DNA from 3 places in the Virgibacillus siamensis genome. Region 3 is predicted to be linked to each of the others. Evidence: riboswitches for the same ligand, from Rfam matches in the RefSeq annotation. Region 3 holds a riboswitch; each other region holds the start of a gene.

Region 1 (5,853 bases), on a different contig from region 3:
TCTTTACGGGGTTAAACATATACGCGTCACTCATTTGGACATCGATGGTTTCTTGGCGTTCGTATGTTCATTTTGTGAAAGTCGATATAGAACGTGAAAATCAGCATGTCTTGTTTATTGTGTCACTTGTGCTTTGTTTAATTGTTTATTTTCCACTTACGGATGTTGCGTATAACGAAATCTTACTCATGCTGCCGTTTATCCAATTTATATTTTTAATCTTGCTGAAAGTGCTTGGCATGGTGCAAACTCAGATTTATTCCAACAGTCGTAAGTATATGATTTGGGCGGCAGGAACGGTCGTGTCTGCTGTTCTTATCTCATTTCTGGGAATTTATCTTTTCCCGGTATTCAATAGGATACTGGTAGCGATTATTACAGGAATTGGTGCTGCTGCAGGATTACTGATTTATCCGGTGAAGTGGCTATTGCAGTTGCTGATTGGTGATGATGCAATTGAATTGAAGAAAGATGATGAAAAGGAAAAAGAAGCCGAGAAAAAGGAATTATTGGAAAAAATGAATGAGCAGGGTGATACGGTTTCTTTCTTAAATTATGAGCTGATTGTGCTGGCTGTTGTTGTCATCATCTTAATTGTAATTGGCATTTACTTTTATAAACGAAAAATTAGTATAGATGTGGATGATGCTGACTCCAATCCGATTAAAAGGCAAGCATCTCATACAAAAGTTAACCGCCGTTTCCAACGAATCCGTCCACCGAAAGATGCGATTCGCAAAAAATTGTATCAGCTGCAAAAAACACTGGCCAAAAAAGGATTTCCGCGCTATGAGTATGAATCCGTTGAGGAATGGTTCCGACGGTTAAACTTTAACGTACCGGATATGCAGGCGGTTATTACAGGCTATCAAAAAGTGCGCTACGGAAATCTGGAGTTATCGCAACGCGAACGTGAACGATTTGAAAAGGGCATAAAACAACTGATGGATGAAGCGAAACTGAATAAAACCTAAAAAACATGCAGTGCTTCGTTTCACTGCATGTTTTTGTATCAGTCAATATCCTTATCCTGCATTGCTTCAAGTGCGGAACGTTTTCGCTTTGTTTCTTTCCGTTTGCGCAACCGTTCCAAAATTTCGCGGCGGTCAATATGAATTGTCGGCGGATAGTAATCTTTTGACTCCCGGATATCGGTGTTGGAAGCCTTCATAAATGACCATGCCAAGAGCCCCATGATGAATATTACCGGAAATCCGGCAACAATACTCGCTGTTTGCAAGGTTTCCAAATCACCGACAAACATCAGCGCGAGCGGCAGCAAGCATAAAGAAAATGCCCAGAAAAGACGGTTCCAGCGAAGTGGTTCACTCTGTACTTCCTTTTGTACCACTGCAGCCAGGATATACGATGATGAATCAAACGTTGTTGCCAGAAAGATGATTGCCAAAATCGTAAATAAGGCAACTACCACATTGGATATGGGCAGCTGATGTAAAATTGCTATAATTGCTGCGGGTGCACCATATTCATTCATGAAGCCAATCACATCAAAGCTCCCGGTTAACTGTAAATATAGTCCAAAATTACCCATAATACCAAAGAACAGAATACAGCCGATGGTTCCGTAAATCATCGTACCAAAAATCATTTCACGGATTGTGCGGCCGCGGGAAATACGCGCAACGAACAACCCGACAAATGGTGCATATACAACCCACCATGCCCAATAAAAGATTGTCCATGATTCCGGGAATCCTGTTTCTTTAAAGCCTGTCAAATTTCCGAATGGTTCCAGCCAAGTGGACATTTTGAAAAAGTTGTCCGCAATCAGTCCGATGCTTGTAAATGTCGTTTCACTGATAAACAATGTCGGTCCAAAAATAAAGATGAACAGAAGTATAAAAATAGCCAGCCATAAATTAATATCACTCAAAATTTTAATGCCGCGTCGAATTCCGGAATAGGCACTTACTGCAAAGATAGCTGTACACACCAGCATAATGACTGTTTTCATCCCGAGGGAGACCGGAATTCCGGTTATATCGTGTACACCTTGTGCAATCATTGGTGTTCCGAGTGCCAGTGTTGTACCGGCACCGCCCATCAATCCGAAAATGAACAGAACATCAACAATGACGCCGATAGGACCATCGACAAGTTTGCCGAGCACCGGTCGTACTGCTTCACTTATTTTTAAGACGGGTTTTTTACGGACATAATAGAAGTAGGCAATTGGCAGAGCTGGCAGTGTATAAATTGCCCAAGCTATCGGTCCCCAGTGGAAAATACCGTAGCTTGAAGCCCACTCGACAGCCTGTTTCGACTCCGGGGTGATGCCAAATGGAGGGCCCTGATAGTAGTAAGCCCACTCAATCATTCCCCAATAGAGAATACTGGAGCCAATCCCTGCCGCAAACAGCATGGCTGCCCATGAAATGGTGCCGAATTCTTTTTCATCATCCTCATCACCAAGTTTTACCTGTCCATTTTTACTGAATGCGACGAACAGGAGAAATGCAAATGCTGCGAGTCCCGTGAGTAAATATAATACTCCGAAATTACCGGTCATAAAGTCATTGGCTATATTGACGGCTTTTTTTCCGGCTTCCGGATAGATGATTAATGGAATTGTAACGAGAAAGAGCAATACTAAAGCTCCTATAAATGTGGGCCAATCAATTAATTTTGATTTCATGATGTGTCAATCCTTTCTAAAGATAGTTTTTCGTGAAGTATAATTTTCATTCATTTGTTCGCTTTGAAACACGTTCATAATCATAGCGGCTCTCATACAATTTGTAAACTTTGTAAACTTTTAATTTCACAAAATATATTCAGTACATGCTTCAATTTTCTCTGTTTTTCTTTTTATTTCGATGAATATTGTCATTTTGCAAAAACTAAATCCTGTGATACATTTCCTATAGAACAGTTGTAAAGGATGATATGGATGGATAATACACAACATAATCTGGAATCGGTGAAAGATCAGTTCATCGAAAAAATAGCCGATAACATGCATTCTTTTGGGGTGGCCACCAGTGTTGGACGCGTGCTTGGCATTATCTACATGCATGGTGCACCAATGACGCTGGATGAACTTTCCGCTGAAACCGGAATGAGCAAAACAAGAATGAGCCAGGTTGTCCGGGAAATGATGGAGCTGAATATTGCAGAAAAAGTTTTTAAAAAGGGAATCCGCAAAGACTTGTATCAGGTTGAACAGGATTATTACCAGACATTCATATCACTGTTTACCTCTAATTGGCAGAAAGCGATCAGCAAAAGCAGAAACTTTGAAAACAGATTAAAAAGACAGTTGGAAAACCTGCATCACAAAGATAGTCTGACGGAAGAAGATGAAGCGGCAGTTAACGAAGTTTTGGCAGAACTCCACGAATGGACTTCCTATTATGATTGGATCCGCCGCCTTACGGAATTTTTCGAGAGCGGAGAAATTTTTAAGTATGTCCCGAAAGAGAAGTAGGCTTTCAAATGGATGGAACTTGCTGCCGATCACAGCCCGATTTCAGGAGACAGCACTGTGATCGGAAACCGGGTAACATGAGCAGTGCATGAAAGACCGCGCGTATCCAATCCGAAATCGCGCATATCTGCCCCAGAAACGAGCATATCTGTTCCGGAATCGCGCATATCTGCCCCAGAAACGAGCATATCCGTTCCGAAATCGAGCATATATTTCCACCCGACGCTCAGATCAAATCCGGGCGTTTTTTAATAAAACAATACGCCATATATGGCAATGACTGCGGGCACCATTGCAAATATCATAATTCTATTGCAGGAAATAGCTTTCTGTGATAGGGTAATATTACAATATATTGTAAGTTTTATCGTGAATACAACTATATATAGTATTTTGAGTTAAGGTGACATCTGTTGTCTTAAAAGGGAATCCGGTGAAAAGCCGGAGCTGTCCCCGCAACTGTATGTGTGGACGAACGGGAAATCCACTGTATCACAAGCTTCACGGCGATGGTACGGGAAGGGCCCAAGTAGGCAGAAGCACAAGCCAGGAGACCTGCCATAACTCCAGTGTTTCGATTCCTCGGGGCAAGTGAAGGTGAAACGATAGAATACATATTTGTGGATTTCTATCGTTATTTCCGTTCATCCCCGGGGTGAGCGGTTTTTTTATGGAAAAAAGGAGGCAGTCAAATTGGTAACAACTGCAGTAAAGCATACCGAAAAATTGATAGAACAGGCTACAGATGGTTTGAAGGTGGATACAGCGATATTGCTAGAGAAAGCTCAACAGAATGATTCACATGAGAGTTTGATAAAGGCGGCGCTTGAACAGATGGATGAGGCGAATCCGGACTGGACGTTTGCCGCAAGCAGGATTTACCTGGATCAAATATACCGGGAGGCGGCGGAAAATAGAGGGAATATGTCTGGCTACGGGGACTTTCATCATCTGATCGAGACATTAACCGATAAAGGGATTTATTCCGATCTTTTGCTGCAAAAGTATACGAAGGAGGAAATTGATTTTTTTTCTGAATACATACAACCGGATCGTGATCACCTTTTCAACTACCTTGGACTATATACGCTGGCTACCAGGTATTTGGCACGTGACCATGATAAGAAGGTTTATGAATTGCCTCAGGAGCGTTGGATGGTTATCGCGATGTATCTGATGCAGGATGAGGAGCCAGCCCAGCGTACCGAATACGTAATGGAGGCTTACTGGGCGCTCAGCAATTTATATATGACGGTAGCGACACCGACGATGACAAATGCCGGGAAGACGCATGGTCAATTGTCCAGCTGTTTTATTGACACGGTTGATGACAGCCTGCAGTCAATCTATGACAGCAACACAGATATCGCCAAACTGTCCAAAAACGGCGGCGGAATTGGTGTTTATATGGGAAAAATCCGCAGCCGCGGCAGTTCCATTAAAGGGTTTAAAAACATGTCCAGCGGTGTTGTTCCATGGATTAAGCAGTTGAATAATACGGCGGTGAATGTTGATCAGCTCGGTACCCGCAAAGGTGCGATTGCCATTTATCTGGATGTGTGGCATCGCGATATTGAGGCATTTCTTGATTTGAAGTTGAATAATGGGGACGATCGTTTGCGGGCCCATGATATTTTCACAGGGGTATGCCTGCCTGATTTGTTTATGGAACAGGTGGAAAAACGCGGCGACTGGCATTTATTTGACCCGCATGAAGTACGTCAGGTGATGGGTTTTTCACTGGAAGATTTCTATGATGAAGAAGCTGGAACAGGAAGTTTTCGGGAGCGTTATCTGGAATGTGCCGCATCGCCATTGTTAACGAAACGAACGGTTCCGGCCATTGAAATTATGAAGCGGATTATGAAGTCGCAGCTCGAGTCCGGCACGCCATTTATGTTTTACCGGGATGAAGTGAACCGGCATAACACAAACGCACATAAAGGAATGATCTATTGCTCTAATCTTTGTACGGAAATCACGCAAAATCAGTCACCGACCGAATTTCTGGAGGAATATGTGGAAGCAGAGGATACGATTGTCCAAAAATATAAGTCCGGTGATTATGTCGTGTGTAATTTGAGTTCCATTAATCTGGGGCGGGCTGTTCCGGACGGGGTGTTGGAACGTCTGATCAGGATTCAGGTCCGTATGCTTGATAATGTTATTGACATAAATACATTGCCGATCAAGCAAGCCCGGCTGACCAATCAAAAATACCGGGCAATCGGTCTTGGGACGTTCGGCTGGCATCATTTGCTCGCGAAAAAAGGTGTACATTGGGAAACGGATGAAGCGGTATCATTTGCAGATAAGCTTTATGAAAAAATAGCCTATTTAACGATTCAAAACAGCATGGAATTAAGTAAGGAAAAAGGCAGTTATCCAGCCTTTGCAGGGAGCAA
Region 2 (5,853 bases), on a different contig from region 3:
TACAATAGTGGATCAGGAGACATGTATTGCCTGTGGGGCTTGTGGTGCAGCAGCACCGGATGTTTTTGACTATGATGACGAAAGTATCGCTTATGTAATATTGGATCATAATAATGGAAGTAAAACAGTTCCTGAAGCACTGGAAGACGATATGCTCGATGCTCACGAAGGTTGTCCAACAGATTCCATCAAAGTTTCAAATAAACCATTTGACGGTGACCCATTAAAATATGAAGAAGATTAAACACCATTAATCTACCCTTACAATATCACACTATACAAGCTATATAAAGCCAAAATAAAGCACAGTGTCACCTAACACTGTGCTTTATTTTGACAGGATTTGCCCCCGTGGGAACGTTAATCGGTTCAGATAAGTTGTATACCCCAAGCAATTGAATTCCGGTATTCTGAAATTGTACTTGCTCAAATCCATAACTTCCGGCAGTCATTAGGATTGCTTCAATCATCGTCAAATTTTCCTGATTTTGCTTTAAATCCCCGGAAAATGTCACCTCTAGCACCCTGTTATTTCCTTGAACACTGACTTCCACAACATCTGGAATTGTACTATATATATTAAATTTTTTCCGGTTTTGTTTCATTTTGTTTATCGCGCTTTTAATTCCATTCCCTTTATCCAACGTAACCGGTACCAAAAAGCTTCGCCCGGAATGCCCGGGTTTATACAGTTTGTAGGCTGCTTTTCGTTCCTGGCTTACTTTCAATTCTTTTACAGTACCGATTGGACCGAGACTGATTTTTTGTGTAAATACTGCTTTCTCAATTCCATTCGTACCAAACATTGTCTGGATCGTTCTTGTGAACATGTTTGCCTCTGTACTTGATTGAATTGAAAAAGAATCCGGCATGTTTAACACAACAGTACTTTTGGATGGGTTGACCTGAAATGTTGCATCATGCAGCATATACGTACCTGCTTTAACCAGTTTTCCTGTCAAATAATCATCCATTAATTGATACCGTTGATCGGCACTAATAGTTTCAGGAAAAATAAACGTTACAGGTATAATGAACTGTGCCTGTTTATCTGCAATAGCCCCGCGTACAATCGTTTCAGAATCAGTAGTGCTGGTAATAACATGAGATTGAAAAGCTTTATCTTTTCTGAGAGTATTTGCCTGGTGTTGTGTTGTACTGGCGCTTTCCTGTTTGCCTGATTGATTATTTGCCGCACCCTGTTGTTTGTCAGAAACACTTATTTCCGGGTGAGACTGTTCATGAAGACTGTTGGTCGATAGATGATTTTTCTCCAGTAATATTGGTACGCTGATAAGGACAATTGCCAATACCATCAGGACACTGAACAAAGGAATTAATTTTCCATTTCGCGACGTCTGTCTGCCCGTATTCTCATTTAGCCGGGAGGAGATCTTCCTGTACAGTTCATCTTTGTCCCAATTGTTCTTAATTCCGGGCATCTTTTTTAGTGAATCAGTAATTTGTTTGTCATCGTTGTCACGGGATTTCATGATACATCCCCTCCCTTCTGATTCTCCTCGGACATCCATTTCTTAAGACGTTTGATGCCGCGATGCTGCACGGTTTTCACTTTACTGACACTGAAACTTAGAATTTCAGCGGTTTCTTCTATTGAGAATGATTGTATGTAGCGAAGAATCAAAACACTTTTCTGATCCTGACTGCACTTATCTAAATGGTAATAGACCCGTTTTATTTCTTCATTACGCTCTGCTATTTCGTCAGGAAGCATGTTTTTATCTTGTATGAACTCTCCATTTGATCCCCAATCAAAATACTCAGCGATTCGGCCGCGTTTTCGTTTTCGCTTTCGGAAAAAATCCATCGTGACATGACGCGCAATGGAAAATAGCCACGTTTTTTCGTTGCTGTTTCCTTTAAATGTACTGTAGGATTTTAAAACTTTTATATAGACTTCCTGCACGAGATCTTCACATACTTCCTTATCTTTCACCATGTAAAAAATGAATTGATACAAATCATGATGGTACTCATTGTACAATCGCTCAAAAACGGCCTTCATAATGATCCTCCGTTCAGTTAATCAGTCGTTTTTACCGATCAAAGGTTACAGCTTATTTTAACTATATTGGAAATAATGTAAAAGTGAAAGAGAATTTCAGGAAAATATTATGAATAAACGGATCTAAATTCTCACTATAAAAAGATAAAAACACCAGTTTCAGCTGGTGTTTTGTAAATAAAAATGTTTTTTCGCGTATGTTTTAAACAAGTGTGAAACAATTGGATAAAAAACAACCATAAAAATTGCATTTCCAACCGCATGATTAACGGAAAACGGTAGTCCAGCAAGGTAATACGGCCAAAATTCTCCCGCAATGGAATATGTCATCAATGAAATAATAAAACCATATAAAAAACCGCTGAATATAGAAAAGATAACGATAAACCAAAAGGGAAGTTTTCTTGGGTACTTTCCAAGAATTCCACTTAATAAACCGATGAGTCCCCATGAAACTATCTGCCAAATTGACCAGATCCCCATCCCTAACAGCATATTGGACAAAAAAGTGGTTAGTATTGCCATAATAATTGCTGCCAGTGGTCCAAGCAGCAATCCACATATAATAATGAGTGAAGTAACAGGCTGTACATTTGGAAGAAATGCAAAAATATATCTGCCCACAACTGCAAGTGCAGAAAGTACAGCCAACAGTGTTAGTTTATATGTGTTCAATATGCATGCAGATCAAATGTTATTTGATCACCCGGTGATAATTTGAGATCTTTCGCTCCTACTTTTGCATTTTCACCGTTAACTTTAAACATCCATGCGGTCTTTCCCTTATCCTGTGAAACACCTTCAATCGCTGTAATAAATCCACCATTGTGGGATGTTTCCAGTTCAAAGTTCTTTTCCATAACTGACATTAAAGTTGTTCCTTTTTCAATTGTAACTTCTTTTTTTGCAATCTGTTTCTCCCCGTTATTTTGGGAAAGAACTATTGTAACGCTATCTTCTTTTTGTTCAGCAGCATTCTGATTCTCCGTGGAATCCGCACCTTGACTACTCTGTTTCGCTGATTGTTCACTATCAGTCCCACAGCCGACGAGTACACCCAATACCAATAAGAGTGATGCCAAACCTAAAAACCACTTGCGCATTGTTCCTATTCCTCCAGTTCCTTATTATTGAGGGGGAATGAGACGATAGAACCTTATCCCAGCGTTCAAAAATTACACTAAAAAAGCTGATCCTGTTCCAGGAATCAGCTTTACAGACAATCGAACCATAGACATGTATCCGGTTGTCCCAATCGCTCAAATCCTCGAAGCATTGAAACGGCAGGTTGTTTGGCAGGTCTACTGACTTGTGATCATTTCCTACTCTAAGCCCTTCCCATATGAAAATCATACAGTGGATTATGCTTATTTCGTTTATCACTTACAGTTGCGAGGACAGTTTCAGCTTTTCACTGAATTCCCTATTAAGTAATAACACCAAAAACCTTCTAGTATTCAACTGCAGTTATTATATCATAAATACCAATCCTGTACAGATTCAATCTTTCAACGGAAGTTTAAAGACAAATGTTGTACCTTCTTTGTCAATACTGTTCACGGTGATTGTTCCATGATGGGCGTCCATAATATTTTTAGCTATTGCCAATCCAAGCCCTGTACCCTTCTTTTTAGAATTTCGGACACGGGATTTGTCCGCTTTGTAAAATCGTTCAAATACAAATGGAAGGTCTTCTTCAGGAATGCCGCTTCCATCATCCGAAATGGATACTGTCAATTCATCCGTATTGGTTTCAACCGTTACCGTAACGTTACCGCCTTCACCCGTATGCCGGATTGCGTTGTCAATCAGATTGGTAAAGACCTGTTCAATACGGTCCGGGTCAATTTCAATTTTATTTTTAGTTAATTTCTTATTCAATTCCAGGTTTACCTTATTATCGTTTGCAAGGCCGGCAAATTTTTTAACGATTCGCTCCACATACGAATCCAATTCGACCTTTTCCAAGTTAAGATGAATCTGGCCGGCTTCCATTCGGGCAAGATCAAGTAATTCGTTGACCAGCCTACCCATTCTCAAGGATTCTTCGTAAATAATTTGCGCAAGCTCATTCTTTTCTTCTCCGCTTTCGGCAACATTATCAACAATTGCCTCACTATACCCTTGCAGCATGGAGATTGGTGTACGTAATTCATGCGAAACATTGGCGATAAAATCTTCACGCAGTTTATCCAACCGGCGCTCTTCTGTCATATCCCGGATTACAGCGACTGCCCCGCGTACATAAGACTGATCATACAAAGGTGTCATAATCATGACCCAGGTACGTCCTTGAATATTTATTTCATGGATTGCTTCTTTTTCCTCCTGAATAACCTCTTCTAAGATTCCGAACAACGGATCTGGCAATTTGTTATTTTCATCACTTAAGGATAAATTATTTTTGTAATAGAGATTTTCAATGAATCTGTCTGCAGGAGGATTAGATACAAGCATATCGCCATTCCGGTTTAATGTGATGACACCATCTGCCATTGAACTCACGATTCCCGACAATTGCTCTTTCTCCTGCCTTAAGGCATTAATATGGAACTTCAGTTGACGTCCCATCCGATTAAACGCAACCGCAAGTTCACCTATTTCGTCATGTGTCAGGATTGGCACTTTTGTATTAAATTCACCTCTGGTCAGATCAAAGGCAGCTTCCCGCATTTTGATCAGTGGTGAAGTAATTCTCGTGGACAGAAAGAAAGCAAATATCGTTGTCAAAATAATCGCAATCCCTGCCGCCAGCAAAATGATTTTTGTTGTCTCTGCTTTGGTTTTATTGACAACATCTAGTGACTGATAGACAAATACAGCCCCATTATTATGAATTGGTGTTCCGACAAGCATGACTTGTTCCTGCGTTTTCGGGAGTCGCATCTGCTTCTTTACATTTTGTCCTTTATTAAAAACAGCTTTTAAAGATTCCTTATTTCGATACCAGGCTTCATCAAGCTCATGAAGATTATCGATACTCTGTGATGCCCAAAAATCACCGTCTCCGTAGACAACTGCAATATGTGTGGCCGGATCTTTTATCCGTTCAGTCGTCGTATAAGCTAATTTCCGATCATCATATTGCTCAATCATCTGTCTTACTTTTGTTGCCGTTTGCATCATTTCATTTTCTGCCTCTTCCACATGAAAATTCTCAAAAAACTCCAAAAGTAAGATTGTTAAAATAAATAATACAAAAGAAACCAGCAATAAAATAGTTATTGCCAGTTTCCCAACTACACTCCGCCAAAACATCAGACATCATCTACCTCAAATTTATATCCGACACCCCATACAGTGACAATCATTTTTGCGGCGTCTGCGGATACATTATTCAGCTTTTCTCTTAAGCGTTTCACGTGTGTATCTACTGTTCGCAAGTCCCCAAAGAATTCATACTCCCATACTTCTTTCAACAAGAGTTCACGGTTAAATACTTTATCAGGAGACTTGGCCAGGAAACAAAGCAGTTCATATTCCTTCGGTGTCAGAGCAACTTCCTTTCCATCAGCTGTTACCCGATGGGCATCATGATCAATCGTCAGATGTGGAAATACCAATAAATTTTTGGTTGGTGCACCATCACGGAAATCGCCCGATGAAACCCGTCTTAACAATGCTTTCACACGCAGCACAACTTCCCGTGGACTGAATGGTTTTACAATATAATCATCCGTACCTACCTCAAATCCCTGAACGCGATTGGCTTCCTCGCCTTTCGCTGTCAACATAATAATTGGTGTGGATTTTTCCTTTCGCAATTCCTCTGTCACTTTGATTCCATCCATTTCAGGCATCATTATATCGAGTAAAATAACATCGTA
Region 3 (5,853 bases):
CATCCAGCTCCAATGTTTCCAATGTGCTGGCAAAATCGACAGGGTACATCGGGTGAATCTCATGTCTTGCACAGCCCATCTCGCGCACCTGATCATGAATGTGTTCCAGAAATGGGAAGGTCCGTTTATTCAGCATCGTTTCCGCCGAAACCATCACACCATCCTTTGCGAGACGCTGTGAATTATCAATCATACGTTCAAAAAACTTTTTACGATTTTCTTCTGAAGGTTTTCGCTCCATTTTAGCAAAACCGGTTTCCATAAATTCTTCAACCGTTCCCCAGTTATGAGAGATATGTAATACATCCAAAAAAGGAATAATTGATTCATACCTGTTATAAGGCAATGTTAAATTTGAATTCATCTGTGTTTTAACACCACGGCTGTGAGCATACTTTAATAGCGGGATAACATGGTTCCGAATTGATTTCTTATTCATCATTGGTTCCCCGCCGGTAATGCTAATCGTGCGCAGATGGGGTATTTCATCAAGCCGCTTCAGTATTAGGTCCATCGACAGTGATTCTGGATCCCGGGATTGCAAAGTATAGCCAACAGCACAATGTGCACAGCGCATATTACATAAAGTCGTTGTCGTAAATTCAACATTCGACAACTTCATTTCTCCATGTTCTTCAACATCCATATACGCCTCCCAAGGATCATTGACTGGTGACAAAGTTTGTGTGTTCATACTTGTTGTCAATTAAGAAACTCCCTTTCAAATGAGGTTATGCTATTTTCATCGTTATGGGATAAATACCATAAAAATGACCCTTCATTATTTTAGCATACAGAATTAGTGTTAAGGACCAGTTTCCCGCTTCAGGATTTTCTGGACAGCATGCGGCGTTTACGGTTTTCTTTCCGAACAGGTGCAGAATCAAACCACTCCTGCTCCTCTTCTGAAACCGGGTAAACCTGTGGAACCGGAATCGGTTTACCGGTACCATCCACCGCAACCATTGTTAAAAAAGATTCGGTGGTCAATTGTTCGGTATGGTGAATCAAATCATGTGCCGTCACTTTGACAAATACCTCCATCGAACTGTTGCCGGTATATGTTACGTACGCTTCCAGTGTTAAGGAGTCCCCGACCTTGGCGGATGAAAGAAAATCAACGGAATCGATTGAAGCCGTTACGACAGCACTTTTGGCATGTTTCATTGATGTAAGCGCGGCGATTTCATCAATATAAGCCAGTACTTTTCCTCCAAAAATGGTATCCAAATGATTGGTGTCGGGCGGGAGCACAAGTCGTGTTTGCAGTGTTTTTGTATTACCGATTGCTATTTTTTCCATTTGTTAGCCTCCTTGATGATGTATCATTCCTGTCACGTTGAAAAATACTTTTTTTTACCCGCACAGGCAGATATCAACCCTCGTTGGAAAGAATCGACCTTCAATCGCTGTTATCAACCATTATGGGCAGGATATCAACCTTCATCGGCGGTATATCGACCTTCACTGGACAGGAATCAACTTTCAACGTGAAATATCAACCTTCACAGACAGAAATCGTTCTTCACTTCAAATACCTGAAAGCATGTAACAATCTTCTTAACGTCATTAAAACAATAAAAAAAGCCCTCTCATTGAAGGCTTGTGGTCACAGATTGCACGCATAGCTGAACTATGCGGATATTTGCGCAACACCCTCCTATCTCCCGTAGGAAAATAATGTTCTTCCTTATGGCAGGCTTCCTGGCTTAGCATCATTGACATTCTCTGTTTCCTTCCCGTTCCAATTGAACAGTGGATAGCCGACTATTGGACAGTCGGTGTTATAGAGATGTCTCAGCAATACAGTGGCGGGACCGCGTTGGATTTCAACCAACTTCCCTTTTAAACTTGTTTTCACAAGGTCACCATAAGGCATCCTATTAAATTTTCACGTTCACACTTATTTTATCATATTTGTTCAATCTGCATCAGATTTCATCCTGTTCTTCAAGGAACTGATTGATTAGATCGATGGAAAAGCCTTTCCGATAAAGTCCTTCTTTCACTTTTCCCTGAAGTTCGTATCCTGAAAGTTTCTGACGGTGTTTATGAAGCAATTTCTCACCCTGTTTAACCAGTGCATTCCATTCCGCATCAGTATCCTTCATTTCATCCACATCTGCCAGTACATCTTGAATCACATCCCGTGTAAAACCTTTTTGCATCAAAGTTCCCTGCAGTTGCTGCACCTGCTGTTTAAATGATTTACTCTTGCTGGCTGTCAATTTTTTGCGGACCCATTTTTCAGCGCGGGCATATTGAATCTCGTACGTGTACAAATCGACTGCTTCAGCAGCAAGTTGCGGGGAAACTCCTTTTTCCATCAGTTCTCTTTTAACCAGCATTGGGCCTTTACGTGTTGTATCAATACGGGTTCGGACAAACGCTTCCGCAAACTGCCGGTCATTAATCAACTTTTCCTCCGTTAACTGCTTCATGATTTGCGTTATATGTTCATCATCCACTTCTTTTTTAACCAGGTAATCATAAATTTCTTTTTTTGTCCGCATCCGATAGCTTAAAAAATTGATAGCAAGGGTATATGACTTATGTAATGTATCTTTTTGGACAAGTGTAGCGATCATCGATTCATCCAATTCAAGGTGTTTACGCAGCTTGTACGCTATCAGGACGGATTCATCTACACTGAAGCCATATTTTTCACCATGGCCGTCATCCAGGAAGATATTATAACGATTCTTACGTTTTTGTTGAGTGGTGATCCGGGAAATCTTTTTCATTGATTTCTCACCCCCTTTCCCTTTATAGTAACGAAAAAAATTCCTGGACACCACCGTAAGAATCGGTATACTGAAAGTCAATAATGGAAAATAAACTGTACTGAATCCGTTATTGAAGGAGTGAATAATCATGAACGTACTCATTACCGGCGGAACCGGTTTTGTTGGACAACACCTCACGAAGGCATTAACAGATAAAGAACATCATGTTTACATATTAACCCGCTTCCCCGACAGGCATCAGGACACAGAAAATACTGTATTTATCGCCTATGATCACCCGGTATCACAGCTGCCGAATATTCATAGTGTGGTGAACCTTGCCGGTGATTCCCTGTTCGGTTATTGGTCAAGCCGGAAAAAAGACTCCATCCGCAACAGCCGTATGGAAACAACCATGGCTGTCATGAACCTTGTTAAAAATATGGATATAAAACCGGATGTGTTTATCAGCGGATCTGCTGTCGGATTTTACGGAATGTCCGAAGATTTAATGTTTACGGAACAAACTACTGTCCAGGGACGTGATTTCCTGGCCAAGGTCGTCTCAGAATGGGAAAAAACAGCGAGCCAGGCTGAAACGATGGGGATTCGTACAATTTATTCCAGATTCGGTGTCATTTTGGGTGAAGGCGGTGCATATCCACTTATGCGCATGCCTGTGAAAATGTATGCCGGCGGAAAAATCGGTAATGGAGAACAGTGGATGTCATGGATTCATATTAAAGATGCAGTCCGGCTTCTGCTATTTTGCCTGTTCAATGATCATATTTCCGGACCGGTTAATTTCACGGCACCGGAACCGCGGCGCAACAAGGAGTTTATGAAGGAACTCGCAAACATTCTCAACCGTCCATATTGGCTGCCGGCACCCGCATCCATAATGACTGCGGCCCTCGGTGAAATGAGCCAGCTTATCACGAAAGGTCAATACGTGCTCCCCGGAAAAGCATTGGAGCATAATTTTCAGTTTGCTTATCCAACACTAAAAACGGCACTGACACAGTTAGAAAAAGAGAATCGTATAAATTAGCAGCCTGTGGATAATCCTATTGATAAAGTGAGGGATCCAGATGAAGGAAAAAAATAAGAATCATCGTGAAAAAGTTTTATCCAAAACGCAAGAGGTGCTTTATCAAAGGGAATTCAAGCAGGCAGATCGCGTATATAATCAGCTTTCCCAAAAAGGAAACCGCCGTTAAATCAGGCTGGTTTCCTTTTTTGTTCTGTTATAAACAAGTTTTATCCACAATTTATCATAAATTGTGCATAACAAGAAGGAAGCTTTCCACAGCTACATCACTTATCAACAACCGGATTGTGTATAAATTTCCTTCCGCCTGTGGGTTTTGTGGATACTCAAAAAAACAGCTTTTAAAGTAGCGCTTTGTATGTGGATAAACGTGTGGATGATTTTTTTACTTTTCAATAGAACTTTTTTATGATTTAGTTCGTATATAGACTTGTATCGGAAAGGAGTGACATTTAAGTGGAGGAAGTGAATTTACTTTCAGAAATCAACTGGGCGGTTATAGCACCAATTCTCATCATTCAATTTATCCTATTTATTGTTGCACTGGTTGATGTGATTCGCATTGAAAGAACTAACGGACCAAAATGGATGTGGGTGCTTATTATTCTGTTTATCAATATCATTGGGCCGATTGTCTATTTCATTTTTGGAAGGAGACAGCAGTAATGGCGTTGCTTACGGTAAACAATTTGACGAAACGATACGATGATAAATTGGCGGTTGATCATATACATTTTCAATTTGATCCAGGCAAATGCATCGCTCTGATCGGACCAAATGGCGCCGGTAAAACGACAACATTGCGCATGCTGTCGGGATTAATTAAACCGACAAGCGGAGATGTGTCGTTTGCGGGCACAATGCAGAGCGATGACATCCGCAAATATATTGGTTATCTGCCGCAGTACCCGATTTTTCACACTTGGATGACCGGAAAGGAATTCCTTGTTTATGTCGGAAGGCTTGCCCGTTTATCGAAAACCGATGCTGCCGAACGTGCGGAAACTTTACTGCGGCAAGTCGGATTAAAGGATGCCGGCACCCGCCGGATTGGAAAATATTCTGGCGGCATGAGGCAGCGGCTTGGAATTGCTCAGGCGATTATCCACAGGCCAAAACTGTTAATGCTTGATGAACCAGTATCTTCGCTCGATCCGATTGGACGTCGGGATGTATTGACACTAATGGAAACGTTGAAACAAGATATGACTATTTTGTTTTCCACTCATATTTTGAGTGATGCCGATGAAATAAGTGACGAACTTTTATTACTTCATTCCGGTAAAATCATTGAATCCGGGTCGATGAATGAATTGCGTCAAAAATACCAGACATCCGAAATTGAACTGGAATTTCAGAATGACGCCTCCAGTTTTCAGAAGGAATTGAATAACCTGCCGTCCGTCGAGACCTGTTATGTGAAGAAAAATAAGGTATATGTGAGAGCAGAAGATATTTTACAGGCACGGAAAGCAATACTGATGCTCGCAGCAAGTGAAGACTGGCCGTTAACGTCTTATTCCATCAAACGCACTTCACTGGAAGATATGTTCATGAAGGCGGTGAACAGCTGATGCAATGGATAACGATTTTTCAGAAAGAACTAGTTGAAAATGTACGGAATGTGAAATGGGTATGGGTGCCGCTGGTTATGATTTTAATTGCAAGCTTAGATCCGATTTCAAACTACTATTTACCGCAGATCATAGATGCTGTCGGTGGAATGCCGGAGGGCACTGAAATAAAGCTGCCTGAATTTAAACCAGCTGATATTATTATGATGAGTTTATCGCAAATCAGCAGCATCGGAGTTCTCGTGATTGCGCTTATGTCAATGGGAACAATAGCCGGCGAACGAAAAAGCGGCGTATCTGAACTAATTTTGGTGAAGCCAGTTTCCTATGCCAATTATATAACAGCCAAATGGGCATCTGTACTGTTACTGGCGCTTATCGCCACAGGACTTGGAATTTTAGCGAGTTGGTATTATGTCAATATCCTGTTCGGCGAATTATCATTTGACATGCTGTTAAAAATTATTGTCTTTTACGGATTGTGGATCATACTTGTTGTATC

What was found. Region 3 has a riboswitch for cobalamin ahead of B1K71_RS03295 (acyl-CoA thioesterase). Riboswitches for the same ligand answer to the same signal wherever they lie in the genome.
Region 1: another riboswitch for cobalamin. It lies ahead of B1K71_RS18200 (ribonucleoside-diphosphate reductase subunit alpha); the one in region 3 lies ahead of B1K71_RS03295 (acyl-CoA thioesterase).
Region 2: another riboswitch for cobalamin. It lies ahead of B1K71_RS10730 (DUF4430 domain-containing protein); the one in region 3 lies ahead of B1K71_RS03295 (acyl-CoA thioesterase).

Annotation. Positions count from the first base shown of each region.
Region 1 covers NZ_FUIH01000007.1:3,000,038-3,005,890, reverse strand. Annotated here, with positions in the region: gene B1K71_RS18220 (DUF4129 domain-containing protein) at 1-974, shown strand, start outside; gene B1K71_RS18215 (BCCT family transporter) at 1,013-2,656, opposite strand; gene B1K71_RS18210 (GbsR/MarR family transcriptional regulator) at 2,912-3,448, shown strand; gene B1K71_RS18205 (hypothetical protein) at 3,478-3,657, opposite strand; cobalamin riboswitch at 3,833-4,025, shown strand; gene B1K71_RS18200 (ribonucleoside-diphosphate reductase subunit alpha) at 4,199-5,853, shown strand, end outside.
Region 2 covers NZ_FUIH01000007.1:1,382,676-1,388,528, forward strand. Annotated here, with positions in the region: gene B1K71_RS10710 (ferredoxin) at 1-244, shown strand, start outside; gene B1K71_RS10715 (hypothetical protein) at 312-1,493, opposite strand; gene B1K71_RS10720 (RNA polymerase sigma factor SigX) at 1,490-2,026, opposite strand; gene B1K71_RS10725 (ECF transporter S component) at 2,186-2,701, opposite strand; gene B1K71_RS10730 (DUF4430 domain-containing protein) at 2,698-3,129, opposite strand; cobalamin riboswitch at 3,304-3,485, opposite strand; gene B1K71_RS10735 (ATP-binding protein) at 3,527-5,284, opposite strand; gene B1K71_RS10740 (response regulator transcription factor) at 5,284-5,853, opposite strand, start outside.
Region 3 covers NZ_FUIH01000006.1:468,359-474,211, reverse strand. Annotated here, with positions in the region: gene yfkAB (radical SAM/CxCxxxxC motif protein YfkAB) at 1-694, opposite strand, end outside; gene B1K71_RS03295 (acyl-CoA thioesterase) at 826-1,302, opposite strand; cobalamin riboswitch at 1,678-1,888, opposite strand; gene recX (recombination regulator RecX) at 1,932-2,744, opposite strand; gene B1K71_RS03285 (TIGR01777 family oxidoreductase) at 2,875-3,777, shown strand; gene B1K71_RS03280 (YfhE family protein) at 3,818-3,946, shown strand; gene B1K71_RS03275 (PLD nuclease N-terminal domain-containing protein) at 4,243-4,443, shown strand; gene B1K71_RS03270 (ABC transporter ATP-binding protein) at 4,443-5,351, shown strand; gene B1K71_RS03265 (ABC transporter permease) at 5,351-5,853, shown strand, end outside.